3 regions of the Paenibacillus sp. FSL W7-1332 genome follow, and region 2 is predicted to be linked to each of the others. Evidence: a T-box and tRNA genes for the amino acid it is inferred to sense, from the RefSeq annotation. Region 2 holds a T-box; the other regions hold tRNA genes.
What was found. A T-box is a leader RNA that pairs with one kind of tRNA and senses whether it is charged. The one in region 2 lies ahead of MKX98_RS13615 (glutamine--tRNA ligase/YqeY domain fusion protein), so its partner is inferred to be a tRNA-Gln.
Positions count from the first base shown of each region.

Region 1: it encodes a tRNA-Gln, which carries the amino acid that the T-box ahead of MKX98_RS13615 (glutamine--tRNA ligase/YqeY domain fusion protein) is inferred to sense. The anticodon was not compared.
Region 3: it encodes a tRNA-Gln, which carries the amino acid that the T-box ahead of MKX98_RS13615 (glutamine--tRNA ligase/YqeY domain fusion protein) is inferred to sense. The anticodon was not compared.

Region 1 covers NZ_CP150209.1:6,374,956-6,378,922, forward strand. Annotated here, with positions in the region: gene MKX98_RS28980 (PspA/IM30 family protein) at 1-504, opposite strand, end outside; gene MKX98_RS28985 (PspC domain-containing protein) at 506-985, opposite strand; gene MKX98_RS28990 (PspA/IM30 family protein) at 988-1,665, opposite strand; gene MKX98_RS28995 (hypothetical protein) at 1,734-2,033, opposite strand; tRNA gene MKX98_RS29000 (tRNA-Leu) at 2,462-2,541, opposite strand; tRNA gene MKX98_RS29005 (tRNA-Arg) at 2,550-2,626, opposite strand; tRNA gene MKX98_RS29010 (tRNA-Cys) at 2,639-2,712, opposite strand; tRNA gene MKX98_RS29015 (tRNA-Gly) at 2,724-2,798, opposite strand; tRNA gene MKX98_RS29020 (tRNA-Gln) at 2,814-2,888, opposite strand; tRNA gene MKX98_RS29025 (tRNA-His) at 2,905-2,980, opposite strand; tRNA gene MKX98_RS29030 (tRNA-Trp) at 3,005-3,078, opposite strand; tRNA gene MKX98_RS29035 (tRNA-Tyr) at 3,085-3,169, opposite strand; tRNA gene MKX98_RS29040 (tRNA-Thr) at 3,174-3,249, opposite strand; tRNA gene MKX98_RS29045 (tRNA-Phe) at 3,272-3,347, opposite strand; tRNA gene MKX98_RS29050 (tRNA-Asp) at 3,416-3,492, opposite strand; tRNA gene MKX98_RS29055 (tRNA-Met) at 3,523-3,599, opposite strand; tRNA gene MKX98_RS29060 (tRNA-Val) at 3,687-3,762, opposite strand; tRNA gene MKX98_RS29065 (tRNA-Glu) at 3,938-3,967, opposite strand, start outside.
Region 2 covers NZ_CP150209.1:3,042,047-3,046,013, forward strand. Annotated here, with positions in the region: gene MKX98_RS13605 (metallophosphoesterase family protein) at 1-325, shown strand, start outside; gene infC (translation initiation factor IF-3) at 338-826, shown strand; T-box leader at 923-1,182, shown strand; gene MKX98_RS13615 (glutamine--tRNA ligase/YqeY domain fusion protein) at 1,260-2,942, shown strand; gene MKX98_RS13620 (pentapeptide repeat-containing protein) at 3,090-3,953, opposite strand.
Region 3 covers NZ_CP150209.1:6,715,455-6,719,421, forward strand. Annotated here, with positions in the region: gene ppc (phosphoenolpyruvate carboxylase) at 1-433, opposite strand, end outside; tRNA gene MKX98_RS30530 (tRNA-Gly) at 707-780, opposite strand; tRNA gene MKX98_RS30535 (tRNA-Pro) at 857-930, opposite strand; tRNA gene MKX98_RS30540 (tRNA-Arg) at 950-1,026, opposite strand; tRNA gene MKX98_RS30545 (tRNA-Gly) at 1,030-1,104, opposite strand; tRNA gene MKX98_RS30550 (tRNA-Leu) at 1,110-1,193, opposite strand; tRNA gene MKX98_RS30555 (tRNA-Lys) at 1,208-1,283, opposite strand; tRNA gene MKX98_RS30560 (tRNA-Gln) at 1,352-1,426, opposite strand; tRNA gene MKX98_RS30565 (tRNA-Val) at 1,480-1,555, opposite strand; tRNA gene MKX98_RS30570 (tRNA-Glu) at 1,690-1,764, opposite strand; tRNA gene MKX98_RS30575 (tRNA-Thr) at 1,802-1,877, opposite strand; tRNA gene MKX98_RS30580 (tRNA-Asn) at 1,881-1,956, opposite strand; rRNA gene rrf (5S ribosomal RNA) at 1,965-2,081, opposite strand; rRNA gene MKX98_RS30590 (23S ribosomal RNA) at 2,267-3,967, opposite strand, start outside.

The sequences.
Region 1 (3,967 bases), 3.3 Mb from region 2:
CATCGAAGCACTGCCGCTTTCGATCGTGTGCAAGCTGCTCACTTGAGACATTTGCTTCTTCGCTTTAGCCATTTGAGCGCGGGCTACAAGCTCATTGCGCTTGTTGCGCATTTTGTAGAACTCGTCTTTCATTTCATGCAGCTGAGCTACAAGCTCTTTTGCTTGAGTCTCGGATTGCAGGTGCAATTCCACGTACTCGGTTTCTTTTTGATCGAAATAGATTTTTTCTTCCAGCAGCTTGCGAGCCACTTCTTCTTGACCATTCTTCAGAGCCAATTCAGCTTGAGCTTCACGTTGTGCCGCCATCTTCACAGCCTCATCGACGCGCTGCTTCATACGACGCTCATTAGCCATTTGCTTCGCAACCGTTACCTCTGCCTCATGAATTTCTGCCTCCATGTCGCGCAGGTACTGGTTCAACATTACGATCGGATCCTCTACTTTATCCAGCAGTTCATTCACCGATGCTTTCGTCATATCCTTAATTCTTTTAAATACTCCCATGTTATTTATCTCCCTTCTCATAGTTCGAAAGTTTTTTCTTCAATTCTTCGATTTCTTTTTGCATTGCTTTTCTTTCAATATCCTTCATCATCGCATCCAGATCGGAATCCGTTGACGCGTTGTTTCTTGTACCATTGGGACGGTCATATTTGGGACCAAAGCTACTATGCTCATTAGGATAGCCTTGACGTCCATAAGAATCATTATAGCTGTTGTAGCCTGGTCCAGGGCCCGGATGATCGTTGTAACGGTATCCGCCGCCATGTCTGCCCTGTGGACCATACGGATCGTGATAATACGGCTCCTTAGGTACTACAAGGGATGCAATCAGATAGATCAACAGCGTTGTACCGCCTGTGAAAAAGATACTGACTACAAATATGATTCTAAGTAGGGTAGATTCGACTCCGAAATGATCGGATATACCGCCGATCAACCCTGTGAACATTTTGTCTCGGGTGGAACGGTACAATCTAGTCATGGTTACTCCTTTCCGCTGTTATTCAGCTTTTGCTTCAGGCGGGCAAGTTCTTTTTCTAATACAGTGGAGACCGATTCACCAGCCTGTTCCATGTATTCCTGCCCCATGCGGCGTAAATCGCGAAGACTTCTGGCTTCCAGTTCCCAGTCGCTGATACGGTCTTCGAGGCGATTGAACATCTTCGGTACGTCATGACCGCCGCCGTAGGAGCCCGTACGTTCATTCATTTTCTGCTGAAGACGAAGGGTTTCCACTCGGGCAACATAATATTGACGCTTGCTGTATACCGTCTGATATTCCATCCGCAGCTCACCGAGCTGCTCCTCGATTTCTTTTAGCGACTCCAGGCTTGAGGACAACAGGCCTTGATACTGCTCGATCTTTTCCTCATAGATCAGTTTTTCCTGCAATGCCAGCTTGGCAAGATGTTCTTCGCCGGCCTTCAGTGCAAGCAGTGCCTGCTCTTCGCGTTTATATCGCATGGATTCGGCTTGATCCACCTGCTGCTTCAGCTGTCTGGAATGTACTTGGCATTGCTGCTGCAGCTTCTCAGCCTCAGCAATGTCCTGTCTGGTTGAATGTAGGAACTGGTCGATCAATCGAACCGGATCCTGGCTCTGCTCGAGCTTTTCATTCAATGTTGCTACGGTTATGTCTCTTATCCGCCGGAAAACACTCATATTGGCTTAGCCCTCCTCATCTATCATGATCTGTTGTTCATGCATGTTATTTAATGTAGTGGTTTTTATCAATAACGGGGTCTACCATTCTTCAATCGAGACAACCCGTAGATGATCAAGATAATTCCAAAGATCGGACCGATCAGCCAAGACAGTTTACCCATCAACCAGATCACACCGATACCGAGAATAACCCATCCCATCAAGGTGTTACCTCTCCGGATCCCGTAGTATCCCAAAGCGACCATCAGGATTGGAATTAGAAGACTGAACAACCACCCAAGCAGAGGACCGAATACTCCAAGGAGAACCAAGATCCCTACACCAATCAACAGGATACTCATTCCATTTCCTTTTGAATTTCTCATTTATACACCGCCTTTCTGTTGTTTGATCGTTGTTTCTTTTGTTCAACCTTATGACTCTATTCTAGGTAATTTTGAGTTTCGCTAAAACGGCCTGGGGACGGTTTTTGAACCTAGACCTAAGGCGGGGCCTTCTACAGACCTACGTCCAACCCTGCACTGGATCGATTAATCGAAGGGTTTGCTTGTATAGATGAATCCGGCTGGATCATCTTTGTTTTACCTATAAAGAACGTGGTTTCTAATGATAGTTTAGTTTAAGGAGTGTAGCTTGAAGAAGATCTGAAGGTGATAGAAAAGCCCCCTGTAAAGGTAACTGGAGAGATAGCATGCAGAATGGAGTCTAATATTTAAATCACGAAGTAGCAATCGATGTAGATGCAACGAAAAAAGGAATGCAGACGTTTATCGTCTACATTCCTTTTTGATGATGCCGGTGAAGGGACTCGAACCCCCACGGTTTCCCTCACGATTTTGAGTCGCGCGCGTCTGCCAATTCCGCCACACCGGCTTACATTATGGCGTGCCCTAAGAGATTCGAACTCCTGACCTTTTGATTCGTAGTCAAACGCTCTATCCAGCTGAGCTAAGGGCACATAAGTTTGTAATGGAGGCGCCACCCAGATTCGAACTGGGGATAAAGCTTTTGCAGAGCTGTGCCTTACCACTTGGCTATGGCGCCAGAAATAAAAATGGAGCGGACGACGGGAATCGAACCCGCGACCCTCGCCTTGGCAAGGCGATGCTCTACCGCTGAGCCACGTCCGCAAACATAAAAATCAATGGCTGGGGATATAGGATTCGAACCTATGCATGACGGAGTCAAAGTCCGTTGCCTTACCGCTTGGCTAATCCCCAATATGATTTTGTAATATGGGGCGATCGAGGGGAATTGAACCCCCGAGTGCCGGAGCCACAATCCGGTGCGTTAACCACTTCGCCACGACCGCCATACTGAAACACTGTGATACGATTGGCAGGGGCAGCAGGAATTGAACCCACACTAACGGTTTTGGAGACCGCTGTTCTACCTTTAAACTATGCCCCTAAAAACTGGTGGAGGATGATGGATTCGAACCACCGAACTCGAAGAGAGCAGATTTACAGTCTGCCGTGTTTAGCCACTTCACTAATCCTCCAGAATGGTGCCGGCGAGAGGACTTGAACCCCCAACCTACTGATTACAAGTCAGTTGCTCTACCAATTGAGCTACACCGGCATATAAAGTTATAAAACGTACATGGTGGCTCGGGACGGAATCGAACCGCCGACACGAGGATTTTCAGTCCTCTGCTCTACCGACTGAGCTACCGAGCCTTAAAGCTCTTCGCGAACTTTGACGGAACCCATATCGGATACTCATCTCATCCCAAAGTTGTAAATAATGGCGGAACTGACGGGATTCGAACCCGCGATCTCCTGCGTGACAGGCAGGCATGTTAGGCCTCTACACCACAGTTCCACGAGGCATTATCGCTATCGCGATATAAATTGGTTGCGGGGGCAGGATTTGAACCTACGACCTTCGGGTTATGAGCCCGACGAGCTACCGAACTGCTCCACCCCGCGTCATTAAAAGGGTTGATTGTATGGGGTCCCCGAAAAGTAATCGGAATTACCTACGAAGCATGCGCTTCACTTTTTGGGGATAAATCATGGTGGAGGCTGAGGGGATCGAACCCCCGACCCTCTGCTTGTAAGGCAGATGCTCTCCCAGCTGAGCTAAGCCTCCGTAACAAAGCGACTTTTATCATATCAAAATCTGATATAAGAAGCAAGTGTTTTTTTAAGAAAGTGGTGACCCGTAGGGGATACTCTCACTTCGTTCGAGACTGCGAAGTCTTTGCTTACGAAGTTATTCTCCGACGAACCGACGGGATTCTCATCCCCTGATGCAATTAAGAAAGTGGTGACCCGTAGGGGATTCGAACCCCTGT
Region 2 (3,967 bases):
TCACATATTCGTGCATGCAGGGATCAATCCGGGTGTTGAAGACTGGAAGTTGCAGCCTCAGGATGATTTCATCTGGATACGGGAACCATTCTTCAATTATCCTACAGGCATCAACAAAACCGTGGTGTTCGGGCATACGCCAGCGGTCAACCTGCACGACTCGGAGCAGATCTGGTTCTGTGGAGAAGGGGACAAAATCGGTATTGATGGAGCGTGCGTGTACGGTAAACAGCTGAACTGTCTGGAAATCACGGAAGAGCAGGAATACCGAACCCATTCTGTTCGGTTCATGCACCATGATGTGAACGCAAAGGCAGAGCAATAGGAGGATCTATCCGTGTTAATGATGAATGAAAAGATAAAAGCACGCGAAGTAGAGCTGACCGGCTTAAACGGCGAAGATCTGGGAATCGTCTCCAGGGATGAGGCGCTTGCGCTGGCGAAAAGTCACAAAGCCGATTTGGTGTGTACCTCCCTATTCAGCAGTCCCCCGCCATGCAAACTCGTAAGCCGGGGGCAGGCGAAGCAGGAGGCTGTGAAAGAGAAGAAGGGCCAGCAAGCTTCAGCCGGTCCGATGAAAGTAAAGGAATTCCGCTTGTCCGTCCATATCGAAGAGCATGATTATGACACCAAGCTGTCGCAAATGCATAAGCTGCTGGCAGCGGGCAAAGCTGTCCAGCCCGTTATTCGCATTCAAGGCAGGGAGGGCGAAGCCGCCCGCAAACTGCTGGAGCGACTCGTGCAAGATCTGGCTGAGGTAGGCAAGAAGGAGACGGGTATACAAGTCAGCGGCAAGCAGGCTACGGTGAAGCTGCTGCCTATCTAACAGAACGGGACAAATTTTTCATTGCATCGGCGTTTCATTGTAGTCGACGTTTTACGGTTTACTTTTTATTTTTTTGATGATACTATGGATCAAATTGTAAACGCCATGAAGAGAAGAGTAGATGAACAGGAATCCCTACAGAGAGCTCCGGTAAGCTGAAAAGGAGTTGGAAGCCATTCATTGAACCAAGCCTCTGAGCGGCGCATCGGAACTTATGTGATAAGGGATGGTGCGACAGGAGCTCCTGTTACAGAGCTAGGGTATAAGCGATCGCGTGATGGCCGTACCTGATAAGGCTGGTATCGTGAGATATCGGCGAATAGGGGTGGCACCGCGAAACCAATCTCGTCCCCAAGACTTATGTCTTGGAGACGGGATTTTTTTGTTTTTCATGGAATTACGGCAGATCCAACAACGTAAGGAGGAGTCAGGTATGAGCGACGACAAAAACAAAGGAGAAGAAACGGTGGATTTCTTGACCAAGATGATCAAGGAGGATGTAGAGAACAGCGTGTATAACAGGCCGGTGTCTACGCGATTTCCGCCGGAGCCCAACGGCTATCTGCACATCGGCAGCGCCTATGCGATTTACATTAATCACTCCATCGCCAGCCGGTTTCATGGAACATTCAATCTTCGGTTCGACGATACGAATCCACTGAAGGAAGATATCAAATATGTGCATGCGATTCAGGAGGATATCGAGTGGCTTGGACTTAAGCCGAGTGTATATTTCGGGTCGGATTATGCGGATCAAATCGCTGAAGCGGCCAAGAAACTCATTGCCAAAGGGAAGGCTTATGTCTGCAATCTCTCGCCCGAACAAATGACGGAATACCGTGGAACGCTGACCGAAGCCGGCATCAACAGCCCGTTTCGGGAGCGCAGCATTGAGGAGAATATGGCGTTATTTGAGCAAATGATCGCGGGAGCATTCCATACGTCGGAAAAAGTACTCCGAGCCAAAATCGATATGTCGTCCCCCAACATGAACCTGAGAGATCCCGTCCTGTATCGTATCATTCATGCGAAGCATTATCGGACCGGAACAACGTGGTGTGTGTATCCGATGTACGATTTCGCCCATCCGATCCAGGACTGGATCGAAGGAATTACCCATTCGCTATGCTCAGCCGAATTTAAAGATCATCGACCGCTATACGAGTGGGTACTTACGGAGCTGGAAGTAACCGAGCCGCCGAAACAGCGGGAATTCGGAAGATTGAATATCTCGGGATACGTTACGAGCAAGCGATACCTGAGGGAATTGGTAGAGGGGGGCTTTGTCGACGGATGGGATGACCCTAGACTGCCAACGTTGAAAGGATTACGGCGGCGAGGCGTGACACCTGAGGGCATTCGGCGTTTTCTGGGCGAACTCGGGGTGTTTCGCGGCAACAGTCTGGTGGATTCAGGCATGCTCGATCATTTTATCCGTCAAGACTTGAAGGAACGGTGTTATAACGCAATGGCCGTCATGAAGCCGCTGAAGGTGATCATCACGAATCTTTCAGAAGATTGCACCGAGATGCTTGCCATACCGAATCATGAAAATGATGATACGTTGGGTGAGCGGGAGGTTCCTTTTTCACGGGAGTTGTACATCGAGCGAGAGGACTTTATGGAGGAGCCCGTTCCTGGATTTCACCGGTTATCTCCTGGCAAGGAAGTGCGTTTGAAAGGAGCCTACTTCATCAAATGCGAACATGTCGTGAAAGATCCAGCCACGGGGGACATCATGGAGATCCACTGCACGTATGATCCATTAACGAAGAGCGGGAGCGGATTTAATGAGCGGAAGGTGAAAGCAACGCTGCATTGGGTGTCTGCGAAGCACGGGATCCCGGCGGAACTTCACTTGTATGATAAGCTGCTGAAGGAATCGGCCCAGTTATCTGAATCGGAGAACGTATGGGAGGAGCTAATGAATCCCGCATCGTTGATTCGCATCGAAAATGCTATATTGGAGCCTTCGATGCAGGAGGCGACGATGAACCGAACGTACCAATTCATCAGACACGGATATTTCTGCGTGGATTCCAAATATACGACCGAACGGAGACTGGTGTTTAACCGTATCGTTCCTTTGAAGGATTCATGGAAGAAGCCTATGTGAAAATTAAAATACAATTCCATAACTGAAGCGTTTACAGGCGTTAAGTGTAGGCGATTCGGCCATTACCAAAAAGCCGGCTGCAAGTTAGCTGCCGGCTTTTTGGTGTTGGTAGTAAATCTTCAGCTGTTCTACCCGATATATTCAGCGTTAACGCGTCCAATGGTCCGGTCGAGATAAGGATGGAGGCAGTTTGGTATTGGCGTCTCCTTTTGCCGCGTTAACCTGGAATTGAGTAAGGAAGAGGCTGGTCGCAAGATTGGCTCCCTTCAGGTCTGCGTCCCTGAAATCGGCACCGATCAGATCGGCAGCCCGCAGATCGGCTCCTCTGAGGTCCGCGGCAATAAGATAAGCCCCTCTCAGATTGGCGTATCTTAGGTCTGCTCCTTTAAGTTTTGCTCCCATCAGGTCAGCACCGCGTCCCCCGATCTTTTGACGCACGGGCGGTCCCTTATGCTTCTTGCGCGCATCATCCCGCACAAGCTCACTGGTCCGAAGAAGCAGCTGATTCACGTCTGCCCGATGAGCTGCCACATCCAGCCTTAACAGAGATTCGGGAGGAAGCTGAGTCATTCGTCTCGTCTCTTCCAGCGACAATCTCAAGTCGGTATGAATGACTTGAGCCGGTTGCAAAGTCAGGGCTTCGTTCAAATACCATAACAGCTCGTGAAGCTGCCGCATGATCGGGAATACGTCATACATTTCTTTTGCCGTCCCAGGGGCCTGCCGCCAGTCGTGTCCGTTATAAGTAACCTGTGAAACCATTTGTCCCGCTCCGAAGCAGTCGTATACGGTGCAGCCCCTCATACCTCGCTGCCTCAAGCTGCTGTGCACACCGCAGCGGAAATCGGATTGCAGATGGTGACAAGGGGTTCCGCCGTCTTTGTCTATGGCAAAATCCGTGGAGGCTGCGAAAGGTAAAGCGACGCAGCATAATCCAAAGCAGCGTTCGCAATCCGCTTGTAATTGTAATCCACCCTGTTCATCGGGACCTTGCTCTTGTTTGTCTGGCATCATGTTAGAGGAGC
Region 3 (3,967 bases), 3.7 Mb from region 2:
GGGATAGACTTTCGAGAATTTCTTGAACTTCTTCAAACGTAATATTGCGCTCTTTCAAATCCTGGACCGCACTTTCAATGGAACCTGGTTGAACACTCTCCCCGGCGGAACGCTCGTAATCGCGTTTGCGGCGAATGCGATGATTCTGCTCTGCGATATTAACCAATTGAAAATAAATGGCAAACGCGCGAATCACCTGATGGCGAATGTCGGGCTCCAAGGTGCTGATGATCCTTTTGAAATCTGCAAACAATTCTGGCAGGAATACGGATCGCAACGATTTACTCGTTTCACGAATTTTCTCAACTATATCTAAAAGCTCATTGCCACCTTGGTGGACAAGAACTTCTCCAAGAATATTGCCAAGGAACCGTACATCTCGCCGCAGCAGATTGTTGGAATTGCTCTTTGCGGTTACTGTAAGTTCAGTCATGCTACTCCTCCCATCTCAACCCGTTTCAGCAGTTTGTCTATAGGACGTAACGCCTTCCTAACATCATACAATAAAAGCGCATGAAAATCTGCATTTTCCAGGCGAAAAAATTAGCCAAATCGACAAAACTCATGATATTGATATACCCATATACCATGGACATTAGTCCTATAAACCTTGACCTGCCTATATTCTTTAGCACATTAACACTTCGCAGGATAGTCGTGTGAATATGTAAAAAAACATCACACACGGTGATGTCCTGCTTATGTATGGAGCGGGTGATGGGAATCGAACCCACGCTACCAGCTTGGAAGGCTGGAGTTCTACCATTGAACTACACCCGCATATCAACCCACAAAAGAGATGCTACACATCGGAGTATAATCCGATTACTTTTGCGGGGCATAAATCTTAAACAAATCGGGATGACACGATTTGAACATGCGACCCCCTGGTCCCAAACCAGGTGCTCTACCAAGCTGAGCTACATCCCGATATTAATTTTTTAAAAAATGGCACGCCCTGAGAGATTCGAACTCCCGACCTTTTGATTCGTAGTCAAACGCTCTATCCAGCTGAGCTAAGGGCGCAAATGGAGCGGACGACGGGAATCGAACCCGCGACCCTCGCCTTGGCAAGGCGATGCTCTACCGCTGAGCCACGTCCGCATAAATGGTGCGCGTGGAGGGACTTGAACCCCCACGTCAAAGACGCTAGATCCTAAGTCTAGTGCGTCTGCCAATTCCGCCACACGCGCACAAGATGAAACAATGGTGAGCCATGAAGGACTCGAACCTTCGACACCCTGATTAAAAGTCAGGTGCTCTACCAACTGAGCTAATGGCTCGCAATTCAGGGCCCCCGAAAAGTATTCGGAATCACCTTCAAAGCGTAACTTCACTTTTAGGGGTAAAGTGGCTGGGGATATAGGATTCGAACCTATGCATGACGGAGTCAAAGTCCGTTGCCTTACCGCTTGGCTAATCCCCAAAATCGATGAGATACTTCTATTGTGCTGATTCTCGTTAGAATCATGCATGAAATGGTGGAGGCTGAGGGGATCGAACCCCCGACCCTCTGCTTGTAAGGCAGATGCTCTCCCAGCTGAGCTAAGCCTCCATACAATATGGATTAAATATAGTGGTGACCCGTAGGGGATACTCTCACTTCGTTCGAGACTGCGAAGCCTCTGCTTACGAAGTTATCCTCCGACGAACCAACGGGATTCTCATCCCCTGTTGCATTAAGAATAATGGTGACCCGTAGGGGATTCGAACCCCTGTTACCTCCGTGAAAGGGAGGTGTCTTAACCCCTTGACCAACGGGCCGCAATTTCACAATGCATGTCCAATTCAAAAGCGAATCTGGAGCTTCCAACCGGGATCGAACCGGTGACCTCATCCTTACCATGGATGCACTCTACCTACTGAGCTATGGAAGCAAGTGGCTCCCCGAACAGGACTCGAACCTGTGACAACTCGATTAACAGTCGAGTGCTCTACCAACTGAGCTATCAGGGAATATATCCGCTTGGCGACGTCCTACTCTCCCGGGACCCTTCGGTCCAAGTACCATCGGCGCTGGAAGGCTTAACGGTCGTGTTCGGTATGGGAACGCGTGGAACCCTTCCGCCATCGCCACCAAACGGTTCAGATGCTTGATCACCTGAAAACTAGATACGAAACGAAATTTGCGTTGATTAGAATCCGTAGCATTACCCGATGTGGTATCGGGGTCCCCGAAAAGTATTCGGTGTCAGCTTCAAAGCTTCACTTCACTTTTTGGGGTGTTGTATATGCTTACGTAGCGAGCTTTCTTTCAGAAAGCTTTTAGGATAAGCCCTCGACCGATTAGTATTGGTCAGCTCCATGCATTGCTGCACTTCCACCTCCAACCTATCTACCTCGTCGTCTTCAAGGGGTCTTACTAGTTGGGAAATCTCATCTTGAGGGGGGCTTCACGCTTAGATGCTTTCAGCGCTTATCCCGTCCGTACGTAGCTACCCAGCCATGCTCCTGGCGGAACAACTGGTGCACCAGCGGTACGTCCATCCCGGTCCTCTCGTACTAAGGACAGCTCCTCTCAAATTTCCTACGCCCACGACAGATAGGGACCGAACTGTCTCACGACGTTCTGAACCCAGCTCGCGTACCGCTTTAATGGGCGAACAGCCCAACCCTTGGGACCTACTTCAGCCCCAGGATGCGATGAGCCGACATCGAGGTGCCAAACCTCCCCGTCGATGTGGACTCTTGGGGGAGATAAGCCTGTTATCCCCAGGGTAGCTTTTATCCGTTGAGCGATGGCCCTTCCATGCGGTACCACCGGATCACTAAGCCCGACTTTCGTCCCTGCTCGACTTGTAGGTCTCGCAGTCAAGCTCCCTTATGCCTTTGCACTCTTCGAATGATTTCCAACCATTCTGAGGGAACCTTGGGGCGCCTCCGTTACTCTTTAGGAGGCGACCGCCCCAGTCAAACTGCCCGCCTGACACTGTCCCCGTACCGGATCACGGTACCAGGTTAGAACCTAGATACGATCAGGGTGGTATCCCAACGTCGCCTCCACACAAGCTGGCGCTCATGCTTCAAAGGCTCCCACCTATCCTGTACAGATCGTACCCAAATCCAATATCAAGCTGCAGTAAAGCTCCATGGGGTCTTTCCGTCTTGTCGCGGGTAACCTGCATCTTCACAGGTATTAAAATTTCACCGGATCTCTCGTTGAGACAGCGCCCAAGTCGTTACGCCATTCGTGCGGGTCAGAATTTACCTGACAAGGAATTTCGCTACCTTAGGACCGTTATAGTTACGGCCGCCGTTTACTGGGGCTTCGGTTCACAGCTTCGGGATTACTCCCTAACCGCTCCCCTTAACCTTCCAGCACCGGGCAGGCGTCAGCCCGTATACTTCGCCTTACGGCTTCGCACAGACCTGTGTTTTTGCTAAACAGTCGCTTGGGCCTTTTCACTGCGGCCCCCTCGGGCTATTCACCCTACCGAGGCACCCCTTCTCCCGAAGTTACGGGGTCATTTTGCCGAGTTCCTTAACGAGAGTTCTTCCGCGCGCCTTAGAATTCTCTTCTCGCCTACCTGTGTCGGTTTGCGGTACGGGCACCTTCACCTGACTAGAGGCTTTTCTTGGCAGTGTGAGATCATGACCTTCGCTACTATAATTTTCACTCCCCATCACAGCCCAGCCTTATCGATGTGCGGATTTGCCTACACATCAGCCTCACTGCTTGGACGGACATCCATCAGTCCGCGTCACTACCCTCCTGCGTCACCCCATCGTTCATAACGGTTTACGGTGGTACAGGAATTTCAACCTGTTGTCCTTCGATTACGCCTTTCGGCCTCACCTTAGGTCCCGACTTACCCTGAGCGGACGAGCCTTCCTCAGGAAACCTTGGGCTTTCGGCGGATCAGATTCTCACTGATCTTTTCGTTACTCATACCGGCATTCTCACTTGTGTACTCTCCAGCGCTCCTTACGGTACACCTTCAACGCATACACAACGCTCCCCTACCCC